3 regions of the Frankia sp. CeCAU1 genome follow, and region 2 is predicted to be linked to each of the others. Evidence: riboswitches for the same ligand, from Rfam matches in the RefSeq annotation. Region 2 holds a riboswitch; each other region holds the start of a gene.
The links. A riboswitch is a leader RNA that binds a small molecule or an ion and turns the genes downstream of it on or off. The one in region 2 is predicted to bind cyclic di-AMP.

Region 1: another riboswitch for cyclic di-AMP. It lies ahead of AC08OO_RS07695 (transglycosylase family protein); the one in region 2 lies ahead of AC08OO_RS13980 (peptidoglycan-binding protein).
Region 3: another riboswitch for cyclic di-AMP. It lies ahead of AC08OO_RS18605 (transglycosylase family protein); the one in region 2 lies ahead of AC08OO_RS13980 (peptidoglycan-binding protein).

Annotation. Positions count from the first base shown of each region.
Region 1 is NZ_CDWWXA010000028.1:26,357-32,185, reverse strand. Features, by position in the region: gene AC08OO_RS07700 (peptide deformylase) at 776-2,425, shown strand; cyclic di-AMP (ydaO/yuaA leader) riboswitch at 2,915-3,090, shown strand; gene AC08OO_RS07695 (transglycosylase family protein) at 3,093-3,473, shown strand; gene rlmB (23S rRNA (guanosine(2251)-2'-O)-methyltransferase RlmB) at 3,679-4,770, opposite strand; gene AC08OO_RS07685 (hypothetical protein) at 5,062-5,334, shown strand; gene AC08OO_RS07680 (PP2C family protein-serine/threonine phosphatase) at 5,561-5,829, shown strand, end outside.
Region 2 is NZ_CDWWXA010000072.1:16,769-22,597, reverse strand. Features, by position in the region: gene AC08OO_RS13995 (asparagine synthase-related protein) at 1-1,283, opposite strand, end outside; gene AC08OO_RS13990 (lasso RiPP family leader peptide-containing protein) at 1,295-1,405, opposite strand; gene AC08OO_RS13985 (AfsR/SARP family transcriptional regulator) at 1,613-2,449, opposite strand; gene AC08OO_RS13980 (peptidoglycan-binding protein) at 2,774-3,523, opposite strand; cyclic di-AMP (ydaO/yuaA leader) riboswitch at 4,015-4,183, opposite strand; gene AC08OO_RS13975 (alpha/beta hydrolase) at 4,750-5,295, opposite strand.
Region 3 is NZ_CDWWXA010000126.1:841-6,669, forward strand. Features, by position in the region: gene fbaA (class II fructose-bisphosphate aldolase) at 17-1,054, shown strand; cyclic di-AMP (ydaO/yuaA leader) riboswitch at 1,973-2,185, shown strand; gene AC08OO_RS18605 (transglycosylase family protein) at 2,204-2,881, shown strand; gene AC08OO_RS18610 (transglycosylase family protein) at 3,523-4,242, shown strand; gene AC08OO_RS18615 (DUF3151 domain-containing protein) at 4,328-4,762, shown strand; gene AC08OO_RS18620 (adenylosuccinate synthase) at 4,854-5,829, shown strand, end outside.

The sequences.
Region 1 (5,829 bases), on a different contig from region 2:
CCCGGCGGAGGTCGCGGCTCGACGCGGGGCGGGACCGGCCTGCCACCAAGACTGACGCAGGCGACCGGGATCCGGAAACGTCAGTCAGGCATGCCTTTCTCGTATGGGCCACGAGTCTCGGAAACTTGACCCCCCGCATCTGGTTGATCAGTTGTGGTTGGGTCGGTCCCTGCCTACCGCTGGACCCCGTTGACCGAACTACCCGGCCGTCTCGGCGGTCGCATCCGCACGGCCTTGGCCGAGGATGTCCCGGCGCGGAACGCCGAAGATCGCGAATAGATGGCCGAGAGCGAAGATATTGGGAGGCGAACCGGTTTACGGCCGCCAAACCGTACCTAACCCTCCACACCTGTCCGCCGCGACGGGCCGTCGGACATCGAGGAGCGAGCCGGCATCGGTGGGCACCAGGCCCGGATCGCGCCGCTAGGGCAGCCCGGATCGCCACGGGACGAAGACCTAGTTCCATGGGTGGAACGAGGTCTTTCCAGGCGGCGGGTGCGCCTCCTGTCACCCTGGCCGGCGGCGACAACACGCCACCAGCAGCCGTCGCTGTCCGCAAGGAGTCAGACACGACATCCGCATTACCACGAAAACCTGGAAAGATCAGGGAAACCGCCGAGCCCGCACTGTCGGATACCCGACAGTCGAGCATTCAGCCGGACATCTGTGCCCGTTTGACATGGCGTCGTTATCCTGATGTGTCGACTGACGGAGGACTGATCGCCCGATTTCACTCCGGCCTTCACCGACCGTACCGACATGGAAGGCCGTTTCGATGTCGTACGAATCTGGACCTTACCGGGTATCGCCCAGGCTGTTGGCCCGGGAGGACTTCCGGGCGGCGTGCGCGACGCGGGACTTCCGCACGGTGTTCCGGCTGATGAAGAAGTACGACGGTGCCAGCCAGAATCGCATCGCATCTCCGGTGGAAGGGCTCAGCCAAAGCAGGGTCAGCCGGATCATGCAGGGCGAGGACCACATCGCCCGGCTCTCCCTGATCGAACGCATCACCGACGCGCTGCGCATCCCGGGCAGTTATTTCCACCTGGCCGCACGGCCGTGGGAGGCGGCACGGGACGTGCGCGAGCCGCCCGGGCTGCCGACGGTTCCGGCCGGATCCGGCCCGACACCGGTAGCCCACGTCGCGACCCCCTCCGTCGACCCGGCCCCGGCCCCCGGTCCCGTCGTCGCCGAGGGCCCGGGCCGGCTCCCCCCCGGACCGGGAGGCCTGGTCGTCGAGGAGGACCGGGCCGAACTCCGCTACGACGACAGCATGTACGTCGCCCACCAGCGAAGACGTCTTCTCAACGCCGGCAGCGAACCGGTAACCCGGTATCTGATGCGGATATCGGTCGACCGGTTCCCGGGAGATCCGGAACGCTCCGCGCGGTTGTACCGATCCGATCCGCTGCGCTGGGAGGACCTCCAGCTCAGCGCGCACTGTGGCGGCGAGCAGATGGCCTGGCAGGTCAAGACCGACTGGGACGCGCTCAAGGAGGTCTGGCTGCTCTTCGAGAACAGCCGAGGACGATTTCCGCTCTATCCCGGCGAATCGGCATGGATCAACTACAGCTACCAGGTGAGCAGGGAGAAGTGGGGGCCGTGGTTCCAGCGTGCCGTGCGGGTACCGACGAGTTTCCTCTCGGTCCGGCTGGACTTTCCGGCCGAGCTGGATCCCGTGGTCTGGGGCATGGAGACGTCGATGACCGCCGATGCCTTCCCGTTGCGGACCGCAATCGCCCGCACCGACTCCGGCGACCGACGGATCTTCACCTGGTCGACCACCGAGCCGCCGCTGCACGCCCGCTACCGACTGGAATGGAACTTCCGGGCCACCGTGCCGGAACGTGATCCGGCCACGGAGACCGGAACACGTCCCAGCGATCAGATGGCGGCCGTCGGCATCGTGCAGGAGGGTGAGGCGATCCTGCGGCAGCCGGCCCGCCCTTTCGCCCTGCCCAACGAGGCCGAAGACGCGCGCCGGGTCGTCGCCGAACTGTCCTCCGCCCTCGAACGGGTGTCCGTTCTGCACACCTTCGGCAAGGGCCTGGGCATCGCCGCGCCGCAGGTCGGCATCAACCGCGCCGCGGCGATCGTGCGTACCGCGGGCGGCGACACGCTCACGCTGCTCAACCCCAGCGTCATCGAGACCTCCCGGGAGACCGACGAGCAGTACGAGGGCTGCCTGAGCTTCTTCGACGTCCGTGGCCTCGTCCCCCGGCCGCTGGAGCTGCACGTCGAACACACCGATATCGATGGCAACCGGCACATCACCGTCTATCGGCAGGGGCTGGCGCGGCTCGTCGCTCACGAGATCGATCACCTGCACGGTCAGCTCTACACGGATCGGATGCGGGCCGGAACCACACCGATCCCGGTGGAGCAGTACCGGGGTACCGGCTCGGCCTGGTCCTACAACCGCTGACCAGCCCGAACGCACCCGCCCCGCGGGCGGCGTGGCGGCATGCCGACGTGCCGACGTGCCGACGGCGCAGCGCCGGGACCGGGTGTCCGACACGGACTGGTAGATCCGACATATGACATGGTTCCCTCGTGCCGTATAGTCCGGAAAGCAGGCGATAGGTGCGGGTCCGCCGGAACGTCGACACAGATTTTTTCGGAACCTGGTTGGAGACTGCCGGCAGCGGGTAGTGGAGGCTCGATCGCCACGCGGCGGAACAGATTCTCCACGCATCGCGTATTGTTTACCGCCAGCGTGACGACCCAGCCACGAACTGGGGATTTTCAGCCCACTGAACAACCTCTAGGATCGGGCGCGCACGCGGGCGCGAAACACCATTAAAAAGATCGGGACAAGTAAGTGGGGTGCACTGTGTGCATCCTCACGTACTCTTGTTTTCCCCGGGTCACTCTCAGCTATGTTCGTTGCCGTGCCGTCACCTGATGGCATGCGTCGGGCGGCACGCCGAATCCTGCCCCCGCTCGACGAGAATCAAACCTTTGGCAGGAGCGGGGGAACCAATTCCGGGCGCCGATAGAAGACGTCCTCGGGGTGAAGCCGCGATGCGCGGCCGGGCATTCCCAGCCCGAACCCGACAGCTCACCTCGCAGGCGTGGGGAAGGGCAACTCAATGTCCAACGCTCGTTCGCTCGCTCGTGGCCTCAACCGCATCAGGCTCGGTTCCCGGGCCTTGATCGCCGCCACCACTCTCGCGGCCTCGATCGGCGGTGGCCTCGCGCTGTCCCAACCGGCCAGCGCGTCGACGAACGCCGACCACTTCCTCTCCAAGGTGATCCCGTGTGAGTCCGGGGGGAACCCCCGCGCGGTCAACTCCATCGGCGCCGGCGGGTTGTTCCAGTTTCTGCCCAGCACCTGGCGCGGGGTCGGCGGCAAGGGTCTGCCGCAGCACGCCAGCGTCGCCGAGCAGTGGCAGCGCGCCCGCATCCTGTACGCCCAGCAGGGGACGAGCCCCTGGTACGCCTCGAAGCCGTGCTGGGGTCACAAGATCTGAGCTGCCCGGCTTCCCGCACCAGCCTTCACCGTCCACGCCCGGCCGGTACTGATCGGCGCGCGGCCAGCAGCCCCGTGTCCCGGACGGGACACGGGGCTGCACGCTACGTTTCCCGGTCACGGTTTCCCGGTCACGGCGACGTCGGCCAGCTCAACTTCCGCGGCCCCGCCCGGCGGAGACCCGGCGGACCCACCGATCGGCCGGCTCAGCCGATCCGACGGCGGCGGGCGATCTCGGCCAGCGTGATCCCGGCGGCCACCCCCGCGTTGAGGGACTCCACCGCACCCGCCATGGGGATCCGGACCCTCACGTCGCAGCGCTGCTCGACCAGCCTGGACAACCCGCGTCCCTCGGAACCGATCACCAGGACGAGGGGGTCGGTCGCCATCGTGAGCTCGTCGATGCTCACTTCACCGTCCGCGGCCAGACCGACAACGAACTGGCCGCCCGCCGCGTAGGAGACGAGCGTGCGGGCGAGGTTGGTGGCGCGCGCCACCGGCAGCCGGGCGGCAGCCCCCGCCGAGGTCTTCCAGGCCGCGGCGGTCACGCCGGCGGCCCTACGCTCCGGGACGACGACGCCGTGGGCACCGAAGGCGGCGGCCGAGCGCACCACGGCCCCGAGGTTGCGAGGATCGGTGACCCCGTCCAACGCCACCAGCAGACCCGGAGGAGACGAGCGCGCGCGGGCGAGGAGATCATCCGGATGGGCATACCGGAACGGCGGTACCACGAGGGCGAGACCCTGATGCGGAGCGGTGCCACACATCCGGTCGAGATCCGTGCGGCCGACGTCGGCCACGGCGATCCCGGCACGCCCGGCGAGCCGGCGGGCGTCGGCGAGCCGCTCGTCGAAGTCCAGCCCGCCGGCGATGAAAAGGGTCGACGACGGTACCCCGGCCCGCAGCGCCTCGACCACCGCGTTGCGCCCGACCACCAGCTCGTCGCCCTCGGTCCGCCGTGGGCGCCCGGCCCCCGCGGAACCCCCCACGGCGCTCGGCCCGGTGGTGGCCGCAGCTGCGACGGCGCGGCCACCATCCCCGCGCCGGCCGGCGGCCGCTCGACTCCGCTCGGCTCCGGCCGAGGCGGAACGGGCCGCAGCAGCCGCCGCCGCACGACGCTGGGCGGGATGGCCGGGGCGCAGCTGCGCGGGCGGAGTGGCCCCACGGCCCTCCAGCGCCTTGCGGCCGTGACCGCCGCTGCCCGTGGAGGCCCCCTTGCGGTGGGAACCGGCCTTGGCGGCCCGACCGCCCTGACCGCCGCGGGCGATCCCGCTGTCCCGGCGAGCGGCGCCGGCCATCAGGACCACCGACCATTACACGCCCGGGGAATGACCATGTGACCACGGTATACGGCGGACGACACCGGCGTGTCGGGGCGCGCTCGGCAGGAACTCGGCGGAGGAGCTCTGCCATGGGCATACCTCGACATGGCCGTTTCCGGGGATCCGGCGCCCTATCCTGAGGGCCGGCAGGCCCACGGCCCGACCTGATGTGGTCCGGCCGCTCCTCACCGGCGTCAGGAGGGTCAGGTGCGCATCGTTCTTCCACCCGCCGCCGGGTGGTCGCGGGCCGAAGACCGGTGGTGACCCATGGCGGAGGCGGGGTGCCACCTGATCAACATCGACGATCTCGATGCCAGTCTCACCATGCTCGGCGGAGTGGAGGCCTACGGTACCGCGCTCGTCACGGCGGCCGGGCCGCGCGGCACGCCGCCGCGGGCGTTCGGCGGGTGTGCTCCCCGACCTGGCAGTGTCACCGCCGCGGCGGTGACACTCCTGGAGAATGCCCGGCATAGAACGTTGAGCGCCACCTCCCGGCCCGGCGGCCCAGGCGGCCCAGGCGGACCCGGGGAGACGACGTGACGACGCGAGCGGAGGTGCGGGTCATGAGCGGCGGCCGCGTGACCACGCCGATCGGCAGGCCCGGGGTTCCCCGGGATGCGGGGGCCCTGCCACCATCCACCCCCGGCCTTTACGCTCTTTTAGGGTCGCCCGCCGACGATGGCGGGCGCGTCGGATCAGGTCGCCGGCACGGCGATCTACACCCTCGACGTGCCGTGGGGGAAGCTGGGAGAATACGTCTTCATGAATGTGTGATGACCAGCTCGACGAGTGCGACCACTTCGGCCGATCATCGGGCGCGCGCCGTCGGTGTCCCGAGACGGCCACGGCGAGCATCGACGATCCGGCCGTCAGCGACCCGATCGTCAGCGACCCGATCGTCAGGGGCAGGAGGCACCCAGCACATGGCTCTGCGCACACCGCCCGCATGCGTTCTCCCGGCTGTTTCCGGCCGCGTCCGCTTTCTCCCGGCGGCATGACGGTGGACCTCAACCCGCATGACGACGCCCCCACGGT
Region 2 (5,829 bases):
GCCAGGACGCCCGGGTGGGATCGGCCGGAACCGGCGGAACCGGCGGAACCGGTCGGACGGCGCGCGTGGCCGACCGTGGCGCGGCGGGCCTGGTCGAGCGCATCGGTCATGTCGGCGAGGCAGTCCCGGTAGCCGCGCGGCCGCATCATTCGCAGGCACGCCATCCACGGCCAGCCCTCCTGCGCTCGGTGTCCGCGCAGGTCGTGCAGCGCCCGCCGGGGCCGGCGGCGCAACAACCGGGGGAGGTAGGCGGGACAGCCGTAGGCGACCTCGTCACCACCGAACCCGGTGAGGTGCACCCGCGGCCCGTACAGCGCGACCCGGTCAAGACCCGCGCGCAGCTTCGCCCGGTCGCCGATGCCGACGAACGGCCGGTCGAGCGGTTCGTCGGCGTCGGCGATGCCGTCGTAAACGAGGGGAAGCCCGGCGGCGGGCAGGATCTCGCGCGTGACGCCAGGGAGCGTGGCCGCGGCCCACGTGGCCCGCGCGGCGTCGTCGTCACCGGGATCGCGGGCAATCCCGGTGAGCGCGACCACGTCGGCGGGGCCGCGCGCGGCCAGGCAGCACACCGAGGTGGAGTTCAGTCCGCCCGACAGATCACAGCTCACCGTCCCGCCGCCGGCGACCCGCGCCGCCACGGCCTCGGCGAGAGCCGCCCGCAGGGTCGGCGCCCCCTCCGTGCGGGACCGCACCGGTGCCGGTCGACGCCACCACCGCAGGACGGTGGCCTTCTCGTCAGGGCCGACGAGAAGGTAGTGATCCGGGGGCAGCGCGTCGATCGACTCCCAGAGCACCAGGTCATCGAGCGGATGGGGCGGTGACGGGTCGAGCAGCGACAAAGCCAGCGCCGTCCGGTTCAGCGGGGCGCCCGTGAGCCGGGCGAGCACGTCGGCGCGGTCGGCGGCGACCAGGTGGCTGCCCAACCGGGCGGTGAAGACCCGCCGGGTTCCCGTCGGGCTGCCCTGGATGCGACGGTGGCTGTCGATCTCGGCGATCACGTGGTAGTCGCCGGCCACGACCCGCGCGAGGTCGAGAGCGTGCACGTCACGGGCCGAGAGAAGCAGCCGCAGGAGCTGTCGCGCGTTGGTCGCGGCACACCCGATCAGGGCCAGCCGCGAGCGCCCGGCGACGGCACTGACCATGGCATCGTCCGGCCAGTCGCCGACGATCCACGGCCGCCCGGAGGCATAGCGCAGCATGCGACGAGCCCCCGGCGGACGCACGACGGGATCACGGTCGGCCAGCACCAGAAACCAGCAGGACGGAATCGGGACCACCGCCACCCCGGCCGCCGTCACGCAAAACGCCGCCAGGAGTAGTCACGCCCCCAGCCCCAGCGGCCGTTCGTCACTGCGGCGAAGCTGCTGGCATCTTCCAGTCGCGGGGGGAGGTAGATAGCCTTCATCGTCTTCTCCTCAGCGGTTTCCGCGCGCCCTCGCTCGGTGGCGTGCGCCCCGGTGAGGTGCACCCCGGTGGCGATACACGGCGGCGCCGCGCGCGTGGCCCGGGCGCCGGCCGGCTGGTCCAGCCCGTATGGTTGAAATTCCCCCGCCGGGTTCACTGGCGGTTCAGCTGACTTCCGGCCCACGGCTCGGCAGGCACGGCCGTGGCATCAGGTGACCCACGAGTCCGGATTCAGTACATGCTGATGGGCACGCCGCAGTTCGACACCGGGCTCGATCCCGAGTTCGGTCACCAGCCGCCGGTAGACCGTCTGGTACTCGGCCAGTGCCTCGGCCCGCCGGCCGGTGTGTTCCAACGCAAGGATCAGCTGGGCCCAGAGACGTTCCCGGGTCGGATGTTCGACCGTGAGCGCCCGCAGGGTCGGCAGCACCCGGTCGTACTCGCCGAGGGCCAGGCGGGCGTCGATCAGGTCCTCGCACACCGCCCAGCGAGCCTCCTCCAGCCGGAGGACCTCCGCGCCCGCGATCTCCGCCGGGAGCTCGTCGAACGCGTCCCCCCGCCACAGCGCGAGGGCGCCTTCGAAAAACCCGGCAGCGCGTTCCGGCGAGCCGGCGCGCACGGCGGCGCGGCCCTGCTCGGCGGCCGATTCGAACCGCTTAGCGTCGATCTCACCGGACGCGACGACCAGGCGGTACTCCCCCGGCCGGCTCTCGATGCGTCCGGGGCCGTTCCCCCCGGCTCCGGACGTGTCCAGGGGCGGCCGGAGGGTGTGCCGCAGCTCCGAGAGATAAGTCTTGATGTTGCCCCCGGCGGAGCGCGGCGGGGCGTCCTGCCAGAGCGCGAGCCGCATCCCGTCCACACTCACCCACTGGCCGGCGTGCAGCAGCAGGGCCAGCAGCAGTATGCGCTTCTTGCGCTGGTCGATGCGGACCTGCTCGCCCGAGGATCGCCGCACCTCCAGCGGCCCCAGGACCGCGAACAGGAGACCGGCCCCGGTCACGGAGGATGCGTTCGGACTCGCCTCAGGTAGGTAGTCGTCGAGCATCGTGGCTCTCATCGATCGGGCCCCCGTTTCGGTTTTCCCGTGCGGGCCGGCTGGTCCCGTGCGGGCCGGTGCCGTCTCCCGGCCCGGTGCCCCGGGCCGGTGCCCCGGGCCGGGTGGCGTCCCCGGGCCGGGTGGCGTCCCCGGGCCGGGTGGCGCCGCCCGGCCGGGGGTCCCCCGCCCGGCCCGGTGCTGGCCCGGTGGCTGAATACCCCCACCTCACCCCGGGTAGTCATCCGGTGCGTGCGGATATCGAGCAGCGCCCTTGGGTGGGTCGGGAATACCGGCCGACGGCAGCGGAGCCCGGTCGGCGGGCCTCGATCAGAGTCAGATCCCGAGCTTCGCCCGCGTCTGCGGTCCGACGATCCCGTCAACCACCAGACCATGCTTCAGCTGGAAGTCCTTGACCATGTGGTTGGTCTGATACCCGAACTTCCCATCCACGCTGATCGGGTAGCCAAGGCTGGCGAGCCTCTTCTGGATCTGGTGGACGTCGAGACGGAACCCGAGGCCGACGGCCAGCGACGGGTAGCGGGCCGCGGGTGCCACCACGGCCGCACGCGCCGGGGCAGCCAGCGAGGAGTAGGAGATGTTCGTTAACCGCACGCCGCGCGAGACGGCGGCCGCCGCCGCCTGTCCCCGGGCCAGGTAGCGGTAGTGCAGGCCGTTGGTGTAGGCGCTCCAGGCGGTGATGCCCTGGCCTTCACAGACCTTCTTCGCCGCCCAGGCGTTGACGGCCGGGTCGTAGAGGTTGCGGTTACCCACCCAGCCGGCGTGGGCCCGCATGTTGATCTGCCACAGGCCGCGCGAGTCCTCGCCATAGGTGGCGTGGGCGTAGGGGTTGCCGCCGGACTCCGCAAGAGCCACCGCGACCCAGGTGGCCAGCGGAACGCCGCGGCAGTCGGGCAGTCCCGCGTTCGCGGCCGCGCTGGCGATCGTCACATCGGGGACCGTGGTGGCGGCCCGGGCCGGGCTCGCGGTGGCGAAAATGCCGGCGCCGGCGCCGATCACACCGACGGCGGCGACAACGGCGCCCCGGGTCCGGGTGGAACGTTTCCGATGCTTTCCCTTGGCCATTTCTTTGACATCTCATTTCGGTGTCGTCGAACACAGACGGGTGATCGAGGGGAGGGATGCCGCTCGAAGGAGGGCGAGCGGAGACGACCGCGCTGGAGAAGGGCAACACCCAGTGCCGGTCTCCCGGTACGCCGAGAGGACGTCCTGGGACGACCGGGGACGACCGATCGACGCGCCCTGGGGATTCCGGGCTCGATGGGCTGAACAGCACGGCAGGCGGCCGTGGTCATTCCGTTCCAGGCCTGACGGGCCCGGTGGACGGCAGGGGTCAGCCGACCACAGACGACGAGGCCGGGTGGCTTTCAGCCGAGCTGGTGGTATGGCGCGTCAGCGCGATCGGCCGGTACGGGCACCGACCGGATGGCACGTTCTCGCGAAGACGTCAGGGCGAGAACGGCGCCCCGTATGGCGGGGACGCACCGCGGGTCGCGCCGAACGGCGTCACGGTCCAGAAGACCGGAGCCGAGCGTTCCTGAAACACAGGCAACGTCGAGTCCTTCCCGTACGCCTGCGAGGTTAGCTGTCGGGTTCGGGCCGGGAAGCCCGGCCGTTTCCGCGGCGTGCGCGTAACGGCTTAACCCCAAGGGCGGCACGCAACGAGCCACCCGGAGGAACGTGGTTCCCCCGCTTCTGCCCAAGATCTCTCGGAGGGAGCTGCGGACCGTGGACAGAACTCGGCGTCGGCCCGGAGCTGTTGATACCCCGCAACCGTAGCGAACTACAGACCGTAGTGACAAGTACGAGTTGTGCCGAATCTGGGCGCATGTTGGTCACGATGCGTGCATAACACTGCGATGCCGCAACTCTCGGACATCAATAGCAGCTACCGGTAGCGACGCAGATCACCCGTCACGACCGGATCTTGGCGATATGACCGGTCCGTCGAGACGGGGACCGGTGGCCACGAGGTCCGGTAGTCACCGGGACCGCCCGGCCGTCCGGCAGCCCCCGGCAAGCCCGGCAAGCCCGGCAAGCGGAAGCCTGGCCCGGGGGTCGGGTGGCGTGCGGACGGGTACGCAAACGCGAACGGCGCCGGCTTCGAGCCTGCGGCTCGAAGCCGGCGCCGTTGGAAAACGGACGATGCGGTACGGGACGGACGACTGACCCGCGGATTCGCGTGATTCGCGCCGGCACCCGCCGAGGAAACACCTGCTGAGCGGTTGGGCCTCCCGCGAAGGCACACCCCCATCGGACCGGCACGCGGGCGCGCCCGGCACCGGGCGAGATCAGTCGACCGAACGGTCCCGCTGCCGTTGCCGTGGGGTCAGCCGCGGGACACGGAGGTTCTCGAGGAACAGCAGGATGTGCGCGCCGACCGCACGCCGGCCGGGGCCGGCGAGCACGCCATGCCCCCCGGGCAGCGACGCCAGCCGGGCCCGGCGCGCGGTCCGCGTCATCATGCGCGCCAGCGCAAGCGGGCTGACCTCGTCGCGCTCGGCATGGAGCAACAGGATCGGCAGGTCGGGAAGCGACCGTGGGATCGGTTGTCCCGGATCCTCGCCCGCGATCTTCCGGTACACCAGCGGCAGGTCGAGCAACACGAGGGCATCCGGCCGGACCGCTGGCGAACCGGCGCCGACCAACGCCCGCAGGGCCCCGCTGTCCGAACCCAGCAGGACGAACGGACCATCGGGGGCACGCGCCTCACCAAGGGCGAGGACGGTGTCTCTCCCGTGGTCGAGAAACGTCACCTGATAGCCGTCGAGCGCGAGCCGGAAAGCTAGGCCCTCGAAATGTTCGGCGGATTCTCCACGACCGGGGAGAAGGACCACACTGGCTCTTCTCGAGTGGGTGGGATCACCACTGGGCCAGTAACGGGTTCCCGGCCCCCCCACATATCCACGGGGGCGCGGACGAAAGTATGATGACGAAGCCAGGGACGACACAACATGCTCCGATCGGAAACCGTCCAGAGATGTACCCGGTACTGACCGGACATCGATACCGAGGCAGCTGGCGTCCACGCAGGCGATGACGATCTACAGACAGCCCTATCGAGCGACCGTGAATCAGGAGAACGCCAGAGGGAACACCGAGAGCGAGGGAAAGCCGAGGAGGCTAGTAAAGCACGTGAAGCGGCCGGGCCGGACAACCGGACGAGGCCACTCTCAGGAAGTCAATGTGGCCACGGAAGACCAGGGGGGTCATCCGATCCACCGAGGAGAACATGACCATATTTTGCCTATCCGACGGCTACCTGTCAACATGGTCAAAATTGTTACTCAGGTGTTTCACCCCATGTCCGTCCGAGGATACGTAACCGTAGCCACCGGTCGTGACCGGTGGCCGCGCATCATGTGCCGCGC
Region 3 (5,829 bases), on a different contig from region 2:
GTAAGGAGCCCCACCGATGCCCATCGCCACGCCAGACGTATACGCCGAGATGCTCGACCGGGCGAAGGCCCAGTCCTTCGCCTACCCCGCGATCAACGTGACCTCGTCGCAGTCCCTGAACGCCGCGCTGCGGGGCTTCACCGAAGCCGGCAGTGACGGCATCGTGCAGGTGTCCACCGGCGGTGCCGAGTACCTGTCCGGCTCGACGGTGAAGAACATGGTCCTCGGCGCGGAGGCACTGGCCGAGTTCGCCCACCACGTCGCGGAGGCGTATCCGGTCAACATCGCCCTGCACACCGACCACTGCCCGGCCGACAAGCTTGACACCTACATCCGTCCCTTGATCGCGATCTCGAAGAATCGGGTGGCCCAGGGGCGCGAGCCGCTCTTCCAGTCGCACATGTGGGACGGCTCGGCGGTCCCCCTCGAGGAGAACCTCAAGATCGCCGAAGAACTACTCGCGGACGCCGCCGCCGCGAAGATTGTTCTCGAGGTCGAGATCGGGGTCGTCGGCGGCGAGGAGGACGGCGTCGTCGGCGCGATCGACGAGAAGCTCTACACGACGCCGGAGGACATGTGGCGGACGGCCGAGGTGCTCGGCACCGGCGCGAAGGGGCGCTACCTGCTCGCCGCCACCTTCGGCAACGTGCACGGTGTGTACAAGCCCGGAAACGTCAAGCTACGCCCGACGATTCTGCACGAAGGACAGGAGTACGTCGCCAGGAAGCTCGGGCTGCCAGCCGGCGCGAAGCCGTTCAACCTCGTCTTTCACGGCGGTAGCGGGTCGGCTCTCACCGAAATCCGCGAGACCCTCGACTACGGGGTGGTCAAGATGAACGTGGACACGGACACCCAGTACGCATTCACCCGCCCCATCGTGGACCACGTGTTCAAAAACTATGACGGCGTTCTCAAGGTGGACGGTGAGGTCGGCGTGAAGAAGGCGTACGACCCGCGTACCTACGGAAAGCTCGCGGAGAGCAGCATGGCGGCCCGCGTCGCCCAGGCGTGTGAGGACCTCCGTTCCGCCGGCACCAGCCTCGGGCGGGCATAGTCCGGCCCAGGAGCGCACGCCGGCTGGCGGGATCGGTTCGTCGGATACCGGCCGGCCTGTCCGCCGGCCGGCGGACAGGCGGACAGATAGCCGCCGGCCGCGAAACCAGGCAACCGAGCAACCGCCGCCGCTCGTCCGAGGACATTCTCCGGGCCCCTCGGTCCGACCCTCTCCATCATTTCCGGCGGACGGAACGACCGGCACGCGGCGGACATCCGACCCGCCCCGGTCCGATGCACGACCCGCCGATTTCCCGTACTATGCCGGCCCGCACGGTCCCCCGGTCGCTCCGACGGCTGGGGGACCACTGTTTAGCGGGCGCGGCACCCCGCTCCTCGCGTAACGCCGCCCCCGCCGGCAACCAGCAGGTTTCGGCCAAATGAGCGGACACGCACCGGACCTTCGGTAACCGTTCACCTACCGCCCCGCCCCCACGGAACCCCTTCGCCCACTGCGGTGGCCCGACAGGCGCTTTTTACAGTAGGTGTCCGATTGAATCCGCCGTGTGCAAAAATCACAACGCTGTAAGTTACCGCCCGATTTCCGTTGTTTTTCTCACAAAAACAGGCTTCAATGGACGAAGTGTAGTATCAGGACGATCACTCGCGTCGATCTCGTAGCAGGGCCGTCACGCCTTTGTCGACATGTCACACATCTGGCCTGATGTGGGACTCTCCGCTCATCGTCGACCATCGGCAAACAGGGTGACCGGCCGAGCACAAATGCCTCCGCACGCCGTACCGCCAGGTTGATGAGCGGGCGCGCACGCGCGATACCAGGCCGCCAGTTCCTACTCAAGCAGGCGCGCCGAGTGTGCTCTTTTTCACGCACCCTATTCAATGCTTGGCGACTCGCCGGGCGGCGTGGTTATGGTTTTCGCCGTGCCCGGCAACAACGTCGGGCATTCGTCGGGCGGCACGCCGAATCCTGCCCCTGGCCGACGATTTCTCGAACCGGGCGGCAGGAACGGGGGACCCATCTCCGAGTATCGAAAGGATTCGATGCTCTCGGGGTGAAGCCATGTGCGACGACCACACGGAAAGGTATTTCCGGTGCGGCTTCCGTCTCCAGGGATCCCTGGCACGGCCGGGCAGTTCCCAGCCCGAATCCGACAGCTCACCTCGCAGGCGTGGGGAAGGACCACAAGACATGTCCGACGCACGTATCAGTGGCCGACAATGCCGCGCCGGTACCCGCAGCCGGGCCCGGGCCCTCGTGGTCGCGCCAGTACTCGCGGCGGCGGTGGGCGGCACCTTCGCGCTCAGCCAGCCGGCCGATGCGGCCACCACCTGGACGGGCCTGCGGCAGTGCGAGTCCGGCGGTGACTACACGACCAACACCGGCAACGCGTACTACGGCGCTTACCAGTTCTCCGCCAGCACTTGGCACAGCCTCGGCTACGGCGGTCTGCCGCACCAGGCTCCCCCGGCCGTCCAGGACGAGGCCGCACTCAAGCTCGCCCGGCGGTCCGGCTTCGGCCAGTGGCCGGCCTGTGGCCGCGGGATGGGCGCCGACCAGCTCGCGGGCGGCTCGTCGAGCTCCTCGGGCCAGGCCTCGCGCACGACGGAACGCCGCGAGCTGACGGTCAGTCCCATCTCCATGAGCACTCCTGTATTCACCCGTAACCTGACGACCGCACTGGCCAGGCAGGTACGTGACGACGTGCGGGCCTGGCAGGCCCGCGTCAACCATCTGGGCTATCCGCTCACGATCGACGGCCGCTACGGACCACGCTCCGCCGCAGTCGCCCGCGCCCTGCAGGCCGCCAAGGGACTCGCCGTCGACGGCATCGTCGGCCCGGCGACCTGGCGGGCCACCTTCCGCTGATCCGCTGATCCTCTCCATCAGCTCCATCAACTCCATCAGCTGATCCATTCGCTCCGCTCCCGTGGCGGAGGGACGACCGCCGCGGGAACCGGACATCCCACCCCGGCGACACCGGTCAGGGGATCTCACCTCGACGACGGGCTGGCCCGACAGGCCTCCGGGCGATCTCCGGTTGACGGCCCGTACGGGCCGGCCCGTACAACCCACCACCAGCATCACCCGGACCGCACCCTGACCGGCCTCCGGCAGGGCCGACGAGGAACAGCAGGACCAGCGAGCCACCTGCGGAACCTGTATGGAAGTGGCACGATTCGCGCGATCCTCACTGGTTACTCCGGACCACCCCGGTTTGCGCTCCATGAGCGGTTCTCGCTAGAGTGCCGCTCACTCGCCTCGTCGGCGAGGCCGCCCGGACGGACGCCGAGTCCTGCCCCCGTACGAGCGGCCGGAACGAACATCGACCGCAGCGGGCAGGAGTGGGGGACCCACATTTCGGGCGCCGCAAGCGGCGTCCTTGGGGTAAAGCCGGTGCGTCCCGGCCCATGGTGGAGAGCGGTTCCCACCCGGGGTCGGATCCTCCGGCCGGGCCATCCCAGCCCGCACCCGACAGCTCACCCCGCAGGCGACGGGATTGGACTGACATGCCCTCTGGGCGTCGTGGCGGCAGACATCGAGCACCGCAGGCCCCATCGCCCGCCGGTCGCATCCTGCGCACCACCGGCGCGGTCACGGCCATCGTCGGCAGCGGCCTCGCGGTCACCGCGGCTCCGGCGGGCGCGGCCACCTCCGACGACTTCGCCAAGCTCCGCCAATGCGAGTCCGGCGGCAACTACGCGGTCAACACCGGCAACGGCTTCTCCGGTGCCTACCAGTTCGACGACCAGACCTGGCACGGGCTCGGGTACTCCGGCCGCCCGTACCAGGCATCGCCCGCCACGCAGGACGAGGCGGCCGCGAAGCTCTACAACCAGCGGGGCTGGCAGCCATGGCCGTCCTGCTCGGTCAAGATGGGCCTGACCAACAACGGCCCGGCCAGTGTCCCGGGCGGCTCCGGTGACGTCATCCAGCAGGCCATCACCCCGGTGGAACCCCCCATGACGCTGGACCGGGCCCGCCGGGAGATGGGGGACGGCTCGTTCAGGGGCACGGTCCTCGACGCGTCCCTGAGCGACGACGTTCGCCCGGACGCCTTCGTCTGGCAGGACAGGATGCGTCAGAAGGGCTTCGTACTCACCGTCGACGGCAAGTTCGGACCGCAGTCGCAGGGCATCGCCGCGCTGTACTCGTACCTCACCCGGGTGAGCGACGGTCAACCCGGGGTCGTCGGCCAGAATCTGTGGAACGTCAGCGTCAGGGCCTGACCGACCGGTCACCGTGCGCGCAGGGCAAGCGCGTCCGGGGTGACCTCCATGACGTGTGCGGCCGGTCGTCGGGCAGGATGCACTCATGATGACGCCGTCCACCTCGGGAAAGCCCAACCTGCTCTCCGGTCCGCCGCCGACGCTCCTGCCCTCCGACGCGGCCGCGACCGATGCGCTGGTCGCCGGTGATCCGCCGGATGCCGTCGCCGCCCGGCTGCCCGCGTTCAGCGTGCCTTGGGCCGCGCTCGCCGAGCTCGCGCTCACCGGCGGACGACCCGTCGAGGCCTATGCCTACGCCCGCACGGGCTATCACCGCGGCCTCGACGCCCTGCGCCGCTCGGGCTGGAAGGGCAACGGGCCGATCCCCTGGTCACACGAACCCAACCGCGGGTTCCTGCGTTCGCTCGCCGCTCTCGGTCGGGCGGCCGCGGCCATCGGGGAGGCCGAGGAGGCCACCCGCTGCCGGATGTTCCTGGCCGACAGCGATCCCGTCGCTGCCAGTGAGCTCGGCTTCACCTGACAGTGAGTTCATCAGGCCGTGTCGGTGGTGGAGACCAGCGAGGATGCCGCAGCCGGCCCCACGACCCCGCCATCCCTAGTAACCTCGCCCGGTGCCTGCTCTTGTCCTCATCGGCGCCCAGTGGGGCGACGAGGGAAAAGGAAAGGCGACCGACCTCCTGGGCGGCGCCGTCGATTACGTCGTCCGCTACCAGGGTGGCAACAACGCCGGCCACACCGTGGTCATCGGGGCGGAGAGTTACGCGCTCCACCTGATTCCCAGTGGCATGCTGCGGGCCGACTGCGTTCCCGTGATCGGCAACGGGGTCGTCATCGACCCGGGCGTGCTGCTGGCCGAGATGGACGGGCTCATCGCCCGCGGCATCGACGTCTCCCGGCTCCTGATCAGCGCGAACGCCCATCTGATCATGCCCCATCACCGGGCGCTGGACCGGGTTATCGAGCGCTACCTGGGCAAGGCGCGGATCGGTACCACCGGTCGCGGCATCGGTCCCACCTACGGCGACAAGGTTGCCCGTACGGGCATCAGAGTGCAGGATCTCCTCGACCCGGGCATCTTCCACAAGAAGCTCGAACTGGTGCTACGGGAGAAGAACCAGATCCTGGCCAAGGTCTACAACCGGCGCCGGATCGAGCTCGACGAGGTGGTCGAGGAGTACGCCGACTACGCGAAACGCCTGCAACCCCACATCGCCGACACCGGTCTGATCCTCGACCGGGCGCTGCGCGCGGGCAAGGTCGTGCTGCTCGAAGGCTCCCAGGGCACCCTCCTCGACGTCGACCACGGCACCTACCCGTTCGTCACCTCATCGAACCCGACCGCCGGCTACGCGGCCACCGGCGCCGGCATCGGCCCGACGAGGATCAGTCGGGTGATCGGCATCATCAAGGCCTACACGACCCGGGTCGGCGCCGGCCCCTTCCCCACCGAACTGGACGACAAGGTCGGAGAGGAGCTGCGCCGCATCGGCGGGGAGTTCGGCGTGACGACCGGCCGGGCGCGGCGCACCGGCTGGTTCGACGCCGTAATCGCCCGCTACGCGGTGCGGGTCAACGGCCTGACCGACC